Regions from separate parts of the Pantoea sp. X-Soil-YNGN-785 genome, predicted to be linked through region 2. Evidence: riboswitches for the same ligand, from Rfam matches in the RefSeq annotation. Region 2 holds a riboswitch; the other holds the start of a gene.
What was found. Region 2 has a riboswitch for thiamine pyrophosphate ahead of thiM (hydroxyethylthiazole kinase). Riboswitches for the same ligand answer to the same signal wherever they lie in the genome.

Region 1 (7,569 bases), on a different replicon from region 2:
AAATTCTGCAGATAACTATAGCTGCTCGCAAGTGACGATGCAGGGCCAGCTGTTGAGAATGCCAAAGCCGATAATTCTAACGATTAATGGCCCTGGCTGTCGCCTGTTACGCGCAGGTCAGCCGCTGATTGCTGTTTTTTGTAACAATTGCGGCTGATTCTTAACTGGCTGATGTGATGCGAATTTGCCAGGGTAAGGACACTTCCCGTTCCGTTTATCTTTAAGGAGTTTACGATGAGTCAGCATGCTGATGTCCTGGTCTGGGGCCACGGTCCCGCAATCTTTGAAGTCTTTCTGGAACCCACCTGCCCTTTTTCGGTACGCGCGTTCAATAAATTTGACGCGTTACTGGCGCACGTGGGTGAAGAGAAGATGACCCTGAAGATTCGCCTGCAATCACAGCCGTGGCACCTCTATTCCGGCGTGATTGTGCGTTATATCCTTGCCGCCGCCAGCGACAGTAAAGAGGCGGCGAAGACGGTGATGCAGGCCGTCGCCGATCATCGCGAAGAGTTTGAGTTTACCGATCACTGTACCGGCCCGAACCGCGATGCGACGCCGAACCAGATTCTGGCGCGCCTGAAAGAGTACAGCGGCGTGGATGCCAGCGCCGCATTTGATCAGCCCGATCTGCAGAATGCAATTAAATGGCACTGCAAATATGCCCGTCAGAATGGTATTCACGTTTCACCCACCTTTATGGTGAACGGTCTGGTGCAACCCGACATCAGCAGCGGTGACGACATTGAACACTGGGCGAGCTTCCTGATGCGTTAGTTATTGTACGCGGCTGTAGCTGGCCGCGTCAGACTGTATCTCTCCTCTGCAATCCCGCACGCACGCAAACCCAATCTCCTGAAAATTAAGCCTGTTTTCCCATGAGCAGGCCGGGTAAGCTGTAGCGCTATCAGCAGCATCTACACTGCTGCACCATCATCTTAACAGCGACGCTGACCTGTATTTATGCCGGTCAGGCGCTTATTTTATTGAGGATTTTCGGATGTCGATGACGCTGGAACAACTGCAGGACAAATATCCGGGTGCCTTCACAGATGCATTCGGTGATTCCCCGGAATTAGCCAGCGCGCTGGCAACGCTGATTATTGCCGGAAAGAAGGTAGCAAGCTGCGGTTCGTTGCAGAGTTGGCAGGAGCAGGAAGCACTGCCGCAGCCAGGTGGTTACAGCATTGTGCTGAACGGCGAAAAGCAGCCCGTCTGCGTGATCCGTACCACCGGACTGTTCCTGACGCGTTTTGACCGCGTCACGCCAGAGATGGCGATGCTGGAAGGTGAAGGCGATCTCAGCCTCGACCACTGGCGCCAGGAGCATCAGCGTTACTTTGAGCGTGAAGGCTATTTCCATAAGGAAATGGAGCTGATTTTCGAGACGTTCCAGTTGGTCGAGGTTGTGTAGACCGGCAGGCTACAGCGTGTTTGCCGCCATCAGCGCCAGCCGCGTGATCCCCCGTGCGGCAAGGTTTTCTGCCGCCTGAGCTGCACGCATGCCACTGGCACACACCAGCACCACGCGCCGATCGGACGGCGGCTGCCAGGCCGCTATCTGCTGCGGCAAAATGCGTAGCACCCGTTCGGCCACACTGACCGGTGCTTCGTCTGGACTGCGCAGTTCCACAATGCAATCGTCCTCACTCAGCATCGGCTTATCGATAAACGGGATGCCCGGCGCGTCGGGTTCAGGCGCGTCATCAAAGCGGAATTGCCTGACGTGCCAGTCCACAAAGTCGCAGTGGATCATGCAGCCGAGCGGCGATGGCGTCAGTTTCAGCAATACGCTCAGCACCATCTGCGCCTGCATCGCGCCCAGCGTTGCTACCGCAGGCCCCATTACGCCAGCCGTGTTGCAATTACCCGAAGCCATCGGCAACTGAGGAAACAGCGCACGATAACCGGGCGCACCGCCGCAGAATCCACCGACGTAACCTTTACGACCCAGTACCGAGGCGCAGATCAGCGGCAGACCACGCGGAGAGCAGGCGTCAGAGAGTTGATAGGTAATGGCGAAGTTATCCGCCGCATCCACCACCAGAACGATCCCCTCCAGCGCCTGCGGCAGTTGGCTGGCGCTCAACATCCGGGGATGCGCCTCAACGTGGCAGTCAGGATTTCGCTGCGCCAGCGCGCGCTGCGCGCAGATTGCTTTGGGCTGGCCCACATCCCCAATGCCAAACAATGTCTGCCGGTGAAGGTTGTGCAGCTCAACCCGATCGCCATCGTAAAGCCGAATAAACCCTACGCCCGCGCCGGCCAGTAACGGCAACAGTGTCGCGCTGAGTCCGCCCGCACCCACCACCAGCACCCTTGCCCTGCTCAGGCGCTGTTGCCCTGCTTCACCGATCTCCGGCAACATGGTCTGTCGCTGATACCGATCCATTGCTGCTCCTCAGAACTGTGCCAGACCAAAAATGGGTGTTGAAGCTGACGCCATGTCACGCTGCTCCATCAATCCCGCCTGAAACGCCTCATGCCCGCCGTGGATCGCGGCGGCAAAGGCACCCGCCATCCGCACCGGATCGCGTGCTTTCGCCACCGCGGTGTTTAGCAGCACGCCATCAAAACCCATCTCCATCGCCTGCGCCGCCTGGCCTGGCGCACCGATGCCCGCATCAATTATCAGCGGCACATCTTTAAACCACGCACGCATGGCGCGGAGTCCCTCGATGTTGCGCAGCCCCTGGCCGGAACCAATTGGCGCGCCCCAGGGCATCAGCACTTCACAACCCGCTTCCAGCAGCTTCTCGCCGACAATCAGATCTTCGGTGGTGTAGGGAAAGACCTGGAAGCCATCAGCGCAGAGGATCCGGGCCGCTTCAACCAGCGCAAAGGGATCGGGCTGCAGCGTGTCGGCATGACCAATCACTTCCAGCTTGATCCACGGCGTGTCGAACAGTTCACGCGCCATCTGTGCCGTCGTCACCGCCTCTTTTACCGTATGGCAGCCCGCGGTATTCGGCAGAATCCGTTTGTTGAGCCGCTGCAACAGCGTGCGAAAGGCACCGCCTTCGCTGCCTTCACGACGCAGACTGACGGTAATTATCTCCGCACCTGATGCATCGATAGCCTGATGCAGAATGTCGGGTGACGGATATCCGGCGGTGCCAAGCAGAAAACGGGATTGCGGAGTGAATTGATAGAACATGGTTAACCTCCCTGCATCGGTGACAGGATTTCCAGCTGGCTGCCCGCTTGAAGCTGCTGGCTGACATAACGGCTGCGCGGCACAAACTCACCGTTCAGTGCGGTGGCGACGGTGCGCGGGTCGATCTGCTGCTCCGCCATAAGTTCCGCCAGCGTTGTTGCGCTGGTTTCAATCGTGCGTCCATTAAGTTGAACTCGCATGAGTCATCTCCTGAGTGAGTTGCAGCATGAGTTTTTCAGCCATAATCGGGGCCAGTAAAAAGCCGTGGCGGTACAGCCCGTTTAACGAGAAGCGCCCATTTTCATAGCGGACTTCCGGCAGGTTCTGGCGGTAGGCGGGACGCAGACCGGTGCCGCTCTCTACGATCCGTGCTTCAGCCAGCGCCGGATGCAGACTGTAAGCCGCGCTCAGCAGCTCCATCATCGCCCTGGCGCTGATCGGGCTGCTGTCGTGACTTTCGACCATGGTGGCTCCAAGCATGAAGTGGCCTCCGGCACGCGGCACCAGATAGCAGGGAAAGCGCGGATGCAGCAAACGGACCGGACGGGAGAGCTGAACGTCATGCGTATGCAGGATCAACATTTCGCCCCGCACGGCGCGCAGAGCGGGCTGCTGATCAAGAGCGTGGATGCCGCGGCAGTCGATGATTTTGCCGCCGGGTTTGCCGCTGTGAAAGGGTATGCCCGCCTCGTGCAGTGTGACGCGCAGTTGCTGCAGTGCGCAGCGCGGATCAAGATGCGCCTCTGCAGCAAAGAACAGGCCGCGGGCAAAGCGATTTTCCAGCGCCGGTTCGATGTCACCGGGGGCGACCCACTGATGCTGCTGCGTCATGCTGGCGAAGCGCGTCAGTTCGCGGCTGTCACGCGGTGGCGCAACCACCAGCGTGCCCTGCTGCTCCACGCCGTCGACGCGTTTCGCCCACCATCCGGCAGCGTGCTGGCCCCATTCGATGACCTGGTGTGGCGCGCTTTCTGCTTCGCACCAGGGCGCAAGCATGCCCCCCGCCCAGTGCGAGGCGGCACGACAGTCAGGCTGCGTAATGACTTCAACGGCTTCTCCCCGTTCCAGCAGTAGCGTGGCGACACACAGCCCGGCAACGCCGCTGCCCAGCACCGACCAGCGGCTCATGGTGCCCACCGGAGAGGAAGAGAGTGATTAAGAATGAGATGTTTCACTTTGGCCTCGTTATCGGTTAACGAAGACCCGTGATACAGAGGGAATAGGCAAAGACGTCGCGAACGCGCGCCTGCGGCAAGTATCGGATGCGATACCCGTCTTCCTACGCCAGTATCAACTGGGTCAGGTTCTAAGGGTCGCTAAGCCGCGCACTGCGCTATTAGCCTCTCAGTCTCTCTGGCGAGACTCCCCTGACGGCTTTAGTTGTAAGTTAAGCGGGCAGCTTCGTCAAGCCGCGTGCGTGAAGACGAGTCAGAAATCCGGGGGATAGGTGCAGGCGTTTACTGTAAGTGCAAAGACTCAGCATTCGCAGATAAGATAACAGAGAAGTGCTGAAACGGCAGGCGCCCTAAAGCGCCTGCAGCGATTGTGTCACCACGTCGGTTATTTCACGAATACGTGGTTCAGCGCGGCGATAATAGGTCCACTTCCCGACTTTGCTGGCTTCGACCAGCCCCGCATTGTGCAGGGCTTTCAGGCATAACGAAGTAGCGGGCTGTGATAAGCCCGCCTTGTCCTGGATGAGGGTGGCACAGACGCCATACTGAGCGAAGGGATAGAGCTGAGAATAGCCCGCAAACGCTTCGTCAGGATTTTTAAGCCACTTTAGTACTGCCACCCGGGTCGGGTTGGACAGTAACTTCAGGGCATTTTCGGGGGACATGCCGCCTCACATAAGATCAGGATTGAAAAACAGGATAGTCAGTATAGCCTTTCTCAGTGCCGCCATACAGGGAAGCGTGATCGACGGGATTCAGCGGATAACCTGCTTTAATGCGTGCCGGCAAATCGGGATTCGCAATAAACGAGCGGCCAAAACCCGCCAGATCGCCCCAGCCTTTATCAAGCATATGCTGTGCTTTTTCCGCCGTGTAGCGACCAGAATAGATGATCGGAGAACGGAATGTTTCCCGCAGCGCAACCCGGAAACTCTCTGGCATATCCGGGCTATTATCCCAGTCCGCTTCGGCAATAGAGAGATAGCCAACTTCCAGCTCATTCAGCAACTCCGCGGCGCGGATATAGGTCGCATGGGGATCGCTTTCAACCAGGCCAAGATAGACGCGCTCTTCGTCAGTACTCGAAAACAATGGCGCAAACCGCACGCCAACACGGTGGCTGCCAAATACCGCGCTGACCGCCTCAACAACTTCACGCAGGAAACGCAGACGATTCTCTGCTGAGCCGCCATATTCATCCGTGCGGAAGTTAGTGTGCTCCGAAATAAACTGGTTAATCAGATAACCGTTGGCAGAATGCAGTTCCACACCGTCAAAACCGGCCTCTTTTGCATTTTCCGCCGCGCGTCGGTAAAGCGCCACGATCTCTTTGACTTCCGCGTTGGTCAGTGCCCGTGGTTCGCTGGGTGCGGTCAGTATCCCCGCGCCTGGTCCGGTTTCAATGAATACCCGAACGTTATCGGCGGCGATGGCTGAAGGCGCAACGGGAGCCTGCTTGCCTGGCTGAAGTTCATTGTGAGAGACGCGACCAACGTGCCAGAGCTGGCAAAAAATCGTGGCGCCTTCCTGATGTACCGCCTCTGTGACCTTTTTCCAGCCCGCGATCTGGGCGTCGCTGTGGATCCCCGGCGTCCATGCATAGCCCTGCCCGCGAGGTTCAATCTGGGTGCCTTCGGTGATCATTAGTCCCGCGCTGGCACGCTGGCGGTAATACTCCACCATCAACTCGCCGGGAATATTGCCCGGCTGTTCACTGCGACAACGCGTCAGTGGCGGCAATACAATGCGGTTACGAAGTGTGAGATCGCCCAGGTTCAGGGGGGTAAACAGTGACGGCATGACAAAATTCCTCTGATGTGTAAGAGGCGCCATTATATTTACACATTTAAATTTGTAAATGTGTAATCAGTGCTTTTTGTTTTAAGCCGGATTTATCAGAGTATCTCATCTGACTAAACAGCCTCATCGTAGCCATCCTGCAGACGCGGCTCTCAGGATGGCTTTATTGCCACGAAAGAGCCCCCAGCCGAAGGATCATCACTGTTTAAGCGATGTATTTATCAGCGAACGCCTGCCACTGCTGGCGATAAACCTCCAGCTGTTTAAGTGCGTCATCGATTGAGGGTTGCGCTTTGTTGTCTGGATTCGGCGTGGAACGAATCACATCGGCAAACACGCTGAAAATGGCGTTCATGTCACTGCCCGATTTTGTCGCTTCAAACATTCTGGCCAGTTCATTCTGTGGCCGCGCGGAGCCACTCTTTACCTGGGTGAGATAATCACGCGCATCCGCCACGATTTCACGGGTGCCATATTGATGCGCGATATCCAGCCTTTGCTGTGCCCCCAGCAGCGTGCGCTCTTCGCGGAATGCCACTTTACCGTCGATCATTTCATCAACAATGCCCGTCGCCTGCTTCCGCTTGTCATCCGGAACATATTTCTCAATAAGTTTGTGCAGTTTCACCTGCGTCAACGTTATTGTCATCGCTTCAGAGGTATCACTGTTGTCGTACTGATTTTGTCCCACCTGACCTTCAGCGAGCACCTGATGAAGCGCACCCGCAAATTCATCCATACTGGCCTGGGTGTTATCTGTCGTCATATCCAGTAGCGGACGGAATGTCCTTGCATCCCAGTTTGTATAGGGATCGTTGAAAAGCGCATAACCGAGATTAAACGTGGGTCCCTGATGAGCTGATCGGCTTGCCAGCAGATCGTTCAGGGTTTTATCCTGCTGTTCAACGGAGACAGGTTCAGCAACGACCTGCATCAGGCGGTCTCTTGCCTCCTGAGAGATGATAACTACAGTGTCGGGAAGCCTTTTTCCGGTAACAGACTCGGTATTGTCGCCTGAAGATGATTTGATTGCGCCGGAAGCGACATAGCTATTTGCCACGCCGTCTGTAAGTCCATTGATTAGTACCATAATGCCCTCTACGGTTTGATTGATTGAGTAATTAATCGGCAGGATGTAACAAATCTTTACCGAAAAAAATACAATCCGTGAGGAGGGTGGATTATTTGAAAACCAGATCATCAGATACGCTTTGACATGATTTTGATTCATAATGCCTTCAGCAGCCTTTATTTACGCCTCTCGCAGGTCAACACATTCCAGTTGAGATTTAAACCTTGCAAGTTGCATAGAAAAGCATCATGTCAGCAGGCCGTTATTCATTTAAGAAGGGAAAATTCAAAGGAGATATAGTGAATAGTGCACTCACTTTAGAGGCGCTGGGACCACGCATTTGTATTATGGGTCCTTCAAACAGT
Region 2 (7,569 bases):
GATTGATCGCCTGCCCGCTGAGGTCCGGCGCCCCGCTTACGACCGCAGCCAGTTAAAAACCCGCATGGTGCATATCGGTTTTGGTGCGTTTCATCGCGCCCATCAGGCACTCTGCAGCGATAAGCTGGCTGAACAGGGCAGCGACTGGGGATACTGCGAAGTGAACCTCAACAGCGGCGCGCTGATTCACGCCCTGCGTGAGCAGCATCTGCTCTATACCCTGACAGAGGTGGCCGATGATTCCCTGCATACCCGGGTGATTGGTGTCATCACACAGGCGCTGCACGGTAAAAGTGACGGTATTGAGGCGGTGATTAACGCCATGAGTCAGCCTGAAGTGGCGATTGTCTCCATGACAGTCACTGAAAAAGGCTATTGCCATCAGCCCGCCAGTGGCAATTTAAATCCCGATCATCCCGATATCGTCCATGATCTGCAGCATCCGGATGCGCCGCGCTCGCTACCGGGTCTGATTCTGGCCGCGATCCGCCGCCGCCGTGACCAGGGGTTACCTGCCTTCAGCGTGATGTCCTGTGACAACATGCCGGAAAATGGTCACGTCACCCGTAATGTGATTGTGCAACTGGCCCGGCAGCAGGATCCGGAACTGGCAGAGTACATTCAGCAGCACATGACCTTCCCCTCAACCATGGTGGATCGCATCGTTCCGGCGATGACCGATGCGGCGTTTGCGGCCCTGAGCGCGCGCCTGGGTTCCAGCGACCCTGTTGCGGTTGAAGCGGAACCCTTCTTCCAGTGGGTGATTGAAGATAACTTCGTCAATGGTCGTCCGGCGTGGGAAAAGGCGGGCGCAGAACTGGTCAGTGATGTCCTGCCCTATGAAGAGATGAAACTGCGCATGTTGAATGGCAGCCACTCTTTCCTGGCTTACCTCGGCTTCCTGGCAGGTTATGAGTACATCAGCGACTGCATGGCCGATCCCCATTTCCGTGCCGCCGCACGTTCCCTGATGATCGATGAGCAGGCACCCACACTGCGCACCCAGGGCGTGGATCTCAATGCCTATGCCGACTCGCTGATCGCCCGTTATGAAAACCGAGCGATTAAACATCGCACCGGACAGATTGCCACTGACGGCACACAGAAACTGCCACAGCGTATGCTCGACAGCCTGCGCTGGCACCTGCAGCGCGGCAGTGACTGCGATTTGCTGCTGCTGGGCATAGCGGGCTGGATGCGCTATGTCGGTGGCGTTGATGAACATGGCCAGCCGATTGAGATCCGTGATCCGATGAAAGCGCAGCTTGCAGAGTGCGTTGCCGCCAGCGAAGAGGGTGAGGCTCGCGTACGGGCATTACTCGCCATCCGCGAAGTCTTCGGCGAGGATCTGGCGCAGAATGGCGACGTGGTCGCCCGGCTGACGGCCTGGTATCAGCAACTCACCACCCAGGGCGCACGAGCTACAGTGCATCAGTACCTGAACCGCAGCTAATGCTGCGGTCACAAAGCACTGGCGCAGGCGCAGTACCCTGATTAGACTGACACTTTCCCATCGTGCTGGCCTGTGCCAGCCGTAATATGGATATTGCTGCATGTCGATCGCCTATACCATTACTACCAGCGAACCGGTAAATCAGCAGATTTACCGTTATCTGCGCAAAGATATTGTCACCTGCGCAATTCAGCCAGGTTCGCTGCTCTCTGAAAAAGAGGTCTCCGCACGCTTCAACGTTTCGCGCCAGCCGGTGCGTGAAGCGTTCATTAAGCTGGCTGAAGCCGGACTGGTACAGGTATTGCCGCAGCGCGGCACCTTCGTGCGCAAAATCTCCGCTAAACGTGTCGCGGATGGCCGTTTTATCCGTGAGGCGGTGGAAGTGTCGGTAGTGCGGCGGGCAGCGGTGGAGATTGACGATCCCGCCCTGATGGCGCTGGAACACAATCTGCAGTTGCAGCGCATGGCCGCCGGGCGGCATGACAGCCAGGCTTTCCTCACTCTGGATGATGAGTTTCATCGCCTGATCGCTGAAAGCATTGACTGCAAGCTCGCCTGGGAAACGGTGGAAAACATAAAAGCGGCCATGGACCGGGTGCGGTTTCTGACGCTGAGTGAAGTCTCACCACCGGAGAGGCTGATTGAGCAGCATGAAGAGATTTTTGCCGCGCTGAAGCGCCATGATGCCGATGCCGCCGAAGCGGCGATGCGCCGTCACCTGCAGGAGATGATCTTCTCAATCACCCCGATTGCCGAGCGCAACAGCGCCTGGTTTGAAGCCCCCTGAAACTGCCCGCACCGCCTGAATACCAGGTCGATGCGGGCCTTCGCCTTTACCACCATTGGTGAAAATGGTGCACCGGTCCAATCCCCTTTCCGACCTCCAGCGAATCCGCCTTTAACAGCGCCTGCTGCAACCAGTTTTTGGCTTCATCAATCGTCTCTGCCCAGTCAGCATGGCGCGGACGTAACGCAGCTAAGGCGGCCGACAGCGTGCAGCCGGTGCCATGGGTATGACGGGTATGCACGCGTGGCGTGCTGAATCGCTGTTCTGCTGAGTGAGTAATCAGCCAGTCCGGACTCTCCGCCGCCGCCAGATGACCACCCTTCATCAGCACCGCCTGACAGCCGAGTGCCAGCAAGGCCCGTCCCTGCTCGCGCATCTCCGCCTCATCGGTGGCAATAGCGCAATCCAGCAATGCCGCCGCTTCCGGCAGATTTGGCGTGATCAGCGACACCTGTGGTAATAACTGCTCGCGTACGCTGGCCACGGCGTCTGGCGAGAGCAGCGCATCGCCACTTTTCGCGACCATCACTGTATCCAGCACCACGAACGGGATCTCAGCACGCCTCAGCCGGGCCGCAACCTGCTCCACGATGGCCGTTTCAGACAGCATGCCGATTTTTGCGCTGTCGATGCGCACGTCATCCAGCACTGAATCGAGCTGAGCGGCAACAAAGCTCGGTTCAATGCGATAAACCGACTGCACGCCCTGCGTGTTCTGCGCCACCAGTGCGGTAATCACACTGGTGCCGTAGGCGCCCAGGGCAGAGAAAGTTTTCAGATCGGCCTGAATGCCTGCGCCACCGCTGGGATCGGTACCGGCAATCGTCAGAGCATTAATGCGCTTCATGCTCCACCTCCAGCGTCCAGAGTGCATCAATAAATGCTGTGGCAAAGCTGCCCGGCCCGGCTGCCTGCGCCGCCGCCTTTTCCCCCGCCAGGGCCATGACCTGACAGGCTGCCGCCACATTCATCAGCCGATCGCCCGGCAGAGCACTGAATCCCGCCACTACGGCAGAGAGCGCGCAGCCGGTTCCGACCACGCGCGTCATTAACGGACGTCCACCGCTGATGGCGAGGATTCGCTGACCGTCGGTGGCATAGTCCACTTCGCCGGTGACAATGACCAGCGAATGCCAGGTCTCAGCGAGTTGCAGTGCCGCATCGAGTGCTGCATCCGCCTGATGCAGCGTATCAACACCGCGCCCGCCACTGGCCTGCTGCGCCAGCGCCAGAATCTCTGACGCATTACCGCGGATCACCGCCGGTTGCTGGCTGAGCAGCTGCTGACAGAAGTCACTGCGCAGCGTCAGCGCGCCGACGGCGACCGGATCGAGTGTCCAGGGGGTTCCCGCCTCACTGGCGGCGGTGACGGCAGCCTGCATCGCCTGCTGACGCTCACGGGTTAAGGTGCCGACGTTAATCAGCAACGCATCGGCAAAGCGGCTGAACTGTGCCGCTTCGTCAGCATCGATCACCATTGCTGGTGAGGCATTGAGTGCCAGCAGGACGTTGGCAGTGAAATTCTGGACCACGTCATTGGTCATGCAGTGCACCAGCGGTGACTGACGGCGGAAAGTGTGCAGAACGGGCGCGAAGTGCGCGGCAGAAAGGTGTTGAGATTGATGTGTCATCGTTGCTCCCAACCGGCGAACAAGAAGGCGAATGCGGTCAGGCATCAGACTTCCCTACGCTGGCATTATCCAGATCAGGTAATACGGGTATTTCTCAGCCTTCACAAAGAAGGGCACCCCGAGTCGTGTTACGGCTTGCAGCATAGGCAAGGCGTACCGTTAAAGCAAGCCTGGAAAATAATCGGAACTGGAACAATTCACATGATCCCGATCAACTCTCAGCAGTACAGAAAAAGGCTTAATGCTGCGGGTTATCGGGATACCTCTTTCTAGGTAGCCCTGTTTATTACCCTGACGGGTAATATTTCCCGCAGGGATTCTGGTGACCCTATAATAATTAACCTGCCCGCAGCATCATCGTAAAAAACACTTTATTTCAGTGAGTTAATAAACTTCTGGAGCAGAAATTCATACTATTCAGGATGTATGATGCGATTATCAGCGCTTATTCCTCACCGCCATCGATGGCAGGATATTATTATTGAACGTCGGGGTGCTATCGCGCCAAATGGCAGATCTTATCTTTCCACCTATATTTCCGCGCACTGTGCGGGCTGCGGCGAAATCATTCATCGCGTCTATTATCGCGATATCAGTGACCAGCAGGCACGCCGCTGGTTAGGCTAGCGTCCCTGCTGCGCTCAATCCGGACACCGTTATAGTTAACAGTTAGTTAGCAATTTGTTAGTCTGGTAACTAATCATCGTCTGACCAGACTCTCCCTATGCCACTGCTGTTTGAAAGCCTTAGCCATCAAATTTATCTGTCAGCTCCGCTGTTTATCCTGATTTTGCTGGGATACTGCCTGACGCGCCTCGGAAAATGGCCCGCCAGCATCAGTGAAGGGATGAACCGTTTTGTGTTTAACGTCGCGCTGCCCTGCATGCTGTTTCGGGTGATGAGCACCTTCTCGCAAAGTCCGCCGGTGGATGCGCGCCTGCTCCTGGCCTTCTTCGGCAGTTGCCTGCTGGTATTTATCGTGGGAAGAGTGCTGGCAACAAGGCTGTTTAATCTGGATGGCGTGGCGGCTTCGGTCTTTGCCCTGGGCGGCATCTTTTCCAATAACGTGATGCTGGGGATCCCGGTAGCTACGGTGCTGCTCGGGCCAGAAGCCCTGCCCCCGGTGGCGCTGGTGCTGGTGTTTAACAGCCTGATCCTCTGGACCTTACTCACCGTTTCGGTCGAATGGGCAAAACAGGGCAGCTTCTCGCTGCAAGGCGTGTGGCACACTCTGACTGGCGTGCTGAAGAATCCGCTGATCATCGGCATTCTCAGCGGAACGGCCTGGAGTTTTCTGCAGCGTCCTTTGCCAATGCTCGCCGCGGAACCGTTAAAGATGCTGGCTTCACTGGCCGCGCCGCTGTCGCTGGTCACGCTGGGCATGAGCCTGGCGCACTATCGGGTGCGGGACGGACTTAAAGAGAGCTATACCATCTGCCTGCTGAAGCTGATACTGCAGCCGATGACGGTATGGGCGATTGCCTGGCTGACCGGCTTGCCGCCGCTAGAGAGTAAAGTGGTGGTATTGCTGGGCTCGATGGCGGTCGGAGTTAACGTCTATCTGATGTCGCAGAAGTTCAATGTCATTCCTGGCCCGGCGGCGGCGAGTATGCTCTTTTCTACGGTATTTGCGGCGGTGACGACGCCAGTATGGATGATGCTGATGACGCTGGCGGGCTATTAATAAAAAAGCCCTTCAGCATGGATGCTGAAGGGCTGTTGTCTGGCTGACGAAACGTTATTCAGCAGACTTAGTGCGGATCAGATAATCAAACGCGCTCAGTGAGGCTTTGGCACCTTCGCCGCTGGCGATGATGATCTGCTTGTACGGCACGGTGGTGCAGTCACCCGCTGCGAATACGCCTTTCAGGCTGGTTTCGCATTTACCGTCGATGATGATCTCACCCATTTTGTTGCGCTCAACCGCGCCTTCCAGCCATGGGGTGTTCGGCAGCAGACCAATCTGAACGAAGATACCGGAGAGCGGCAGCTCGTGGGTGGTCTGCGTCGTACGGTCAATATAGTGCAGGCCGGTCACTTTGGTGCCGTCGCCTTTCACTTCAGTGGTCTGCGCGTTCAGGATCACATCAACGTTCTTCAGACTGCGCAGTTTATCCTGCAGCACCTGGTCGGCACGCATCTCACCGGCAAACTCCAGCAGCGTAACGTGTTCAACGATACCCGCCAGGTCAATGGCCGCTTCAACACCGGAGTTACCGCCGCCGATTACCGCCGTGCGCTTGCCTTTGAACAGTGGGCCATCGCAGTGCGGGCAGTAGGTGACGCCTTTGGTGCGGTACTCTTCTTCACCCGGCACACCCATGTTGCGCCAGCGTGCGCCGGTCGCCAGGATGATGCTGCGTGATTTCAGTACTGCGCCGGAGGCGGTTTCGATGGCGTGCAGTCCGCCCTCTTTCGCCGCCGGAATCAGTCTGATGGCGCTCTGGCTTTCGATGACGTCCACGTTGTAATCATCAACGTGTGCGCGCAGTGCACCTGCCAGCTTTGCCCCTTCGGTTTTCGGCACGGAGATGTAGTTTTCGATATCCACCGTGTCCAGCACCTGGCCGCCAAAACGCTCACCCAGCAGACCAGTACGGATACCTTTACGTGCTGAATAGACCGCTGCCGCTGCGCCCGCCGGGCCGCTGCCGATAATCAGGACTTCGTAGGCGTCACGCTTGTTCAGCTCTTCCGCTGCGCGTTTATCGGCGTTGGTGTCTACTTTGCTGACGATTTCGGCCAGGCTCATGCGGCCCTGACCAAACTCTTTACCGTTGAGGTAAACCGCTGGCACGCCCATCACGTTGCGTTCCTGAATCTCATTCTGGAACAGGCCACCGTCGATAGCGGTGTGGCTGATGCGCGGGTTAATCACCGCCATCAGGTTCAGCGCCTGAACCACGTCAGGGCAGTTATGGCATGAGAGTGAATAATAAGTTTCGAAATGGAAGTCACTGTCCAGCGCCGCGATCTGATCCAGCAGGCTCTGTGCTTCTTTCGACGGATGCCCACCGGTCTGTAACAGTGCCAGCACCAGTGAGGTAAATTCGTGACCCAGTGGAGAACCGGCAAAACGCGGGCCGCTGTTCGAACCTGGGTTAGTAATCAGAAATGAGGGCTTACGCACCTGACGATCGTTCTCTTCGCGGAAGCTGACTTTGTCAGACAGGCCGGCGATATCAACCAACAGTTCACGGATCTCGGTTGATTTTGCACCCTCATCCAGGGTGGCGATCAACTCAACAGGTTTGGTTAATTTCTCAAGGTAAGCCTTGAGCTGCGTCTTCAAATTTGTGTCGAGCATAGTGATATCCTGGTCAAAAAATCGGGTGCCGCAGCACCCGATTGGAGAATGATCGAAAGGGCGAAGCGGAATTAGATTTTGCCAACCAGGTCCAGGGACGGAGCCAGAGTTGCATCACCTTCTTTCCATTTAGCCGGGCACACTTCACCTGGGTGAGAAGCCACGTACTGAGCCGCTTTTACTTTGCGCAGCAGGTCAGAGGCGTCACGGCCAATGCCTTCAGCAGTGATTTCGATAGCCTGGATAACGCCTTCCGGGTCAACGATGAACGTACCACGGTCAGCCAGACCTTCGTCTTCACGCATGATTTCGAAGTTACGGGTCAGCGCGCCAGTCGGGTCACCGATCATCGCGTACTGAATTTTCGCGATGGTGTCTGAAGAACCGTGCC

Region 1: another riboswitch for thiamine pyrophosphate. It lies ahead of AC6I8E_RS20860 (FAD-dependent oxidoreductase); the one in region 2 lies ahead of thiM (hydroxyethylthiazole kinase).

What each region holds. Positions count from the first base shown of each region.
Region 1 covers NZ_AP035943.1:470,579-478,147, forward strand. Annotated here, with positions in the region: gene AC6I8E_RS20835 (DsbA family protein) at 235-777, shown strand; gene AC6I8E_RS20840 (ASCH domain-containing protein) at 1,001-1,414, shown strand; gene AC6I8E_RS20845 (ThiF family adenylyltransferase) at 1,424-2,392, opposite strand; gene AC6I8E_RS20850 (thiazole synthase) at 2,402-3,157, opposite strand; gene thiS (sulfur carrier protein ThiS) at 3,160-3,357, opposite strand; gene AC6I8E_RS20860 (FAD-dependent oxidoreductase) at 3,341-4,285, opposite strand; TPP riboswitch at 4,417-4,536, opposite strand; gene AC6I8E_RS20865 (ArsR/SmtB family transcription factor) at 4,683-4,997, opposite strand; gene AC6I8E_RS20870 (alkene reductase) at 5,014-6,132, opposite strand; gene AC6I8E_RS20875 (hypothetical protein) at 6,338-7,222, opposite strand; gene AC6I8E_RS20880 (P-loop NTPase family protein) at 7,504-7,569, shown strand, end outside.
Region 2 covers NZ_AP035942.1:2,660,290-2,667,858, forward strand. Annotated here, with positions in the region: gene AC6I8E_RS12375 (mannitol dehydrogenase family protein) at 1-1,453, shown strand, start outside; gene AC6I8E_RS12380 (GntR family transcriptional regulator) at 1,554-2,240, shown strand; gene thiD (bifunctional hydroxymethylpyrimidine kinase/phosphomethylpyrimidine kinase) at 2,287-3,087, opposite strand; gene thiM (hydroxyethylthiazole kinase) at 3,074-3,871, opposite strand; TPP riboswitch at 3,906-4,002, opposite strand; gene AC6I8E_RS12395 (hypothetical protein) at 4,301-4,498, shown strand; gene AC6I8E_RS12400 (AEC family transporter) at 4,596-5,555, shown strand; gene ahpF (alkyl hydroperoxide reductase subunit F) at 5,610-7,178, opposite strand; gene ahpC (alkyl hydroperoxide reductase subunit C) at 7,250-7,569, opposite strand, start outside.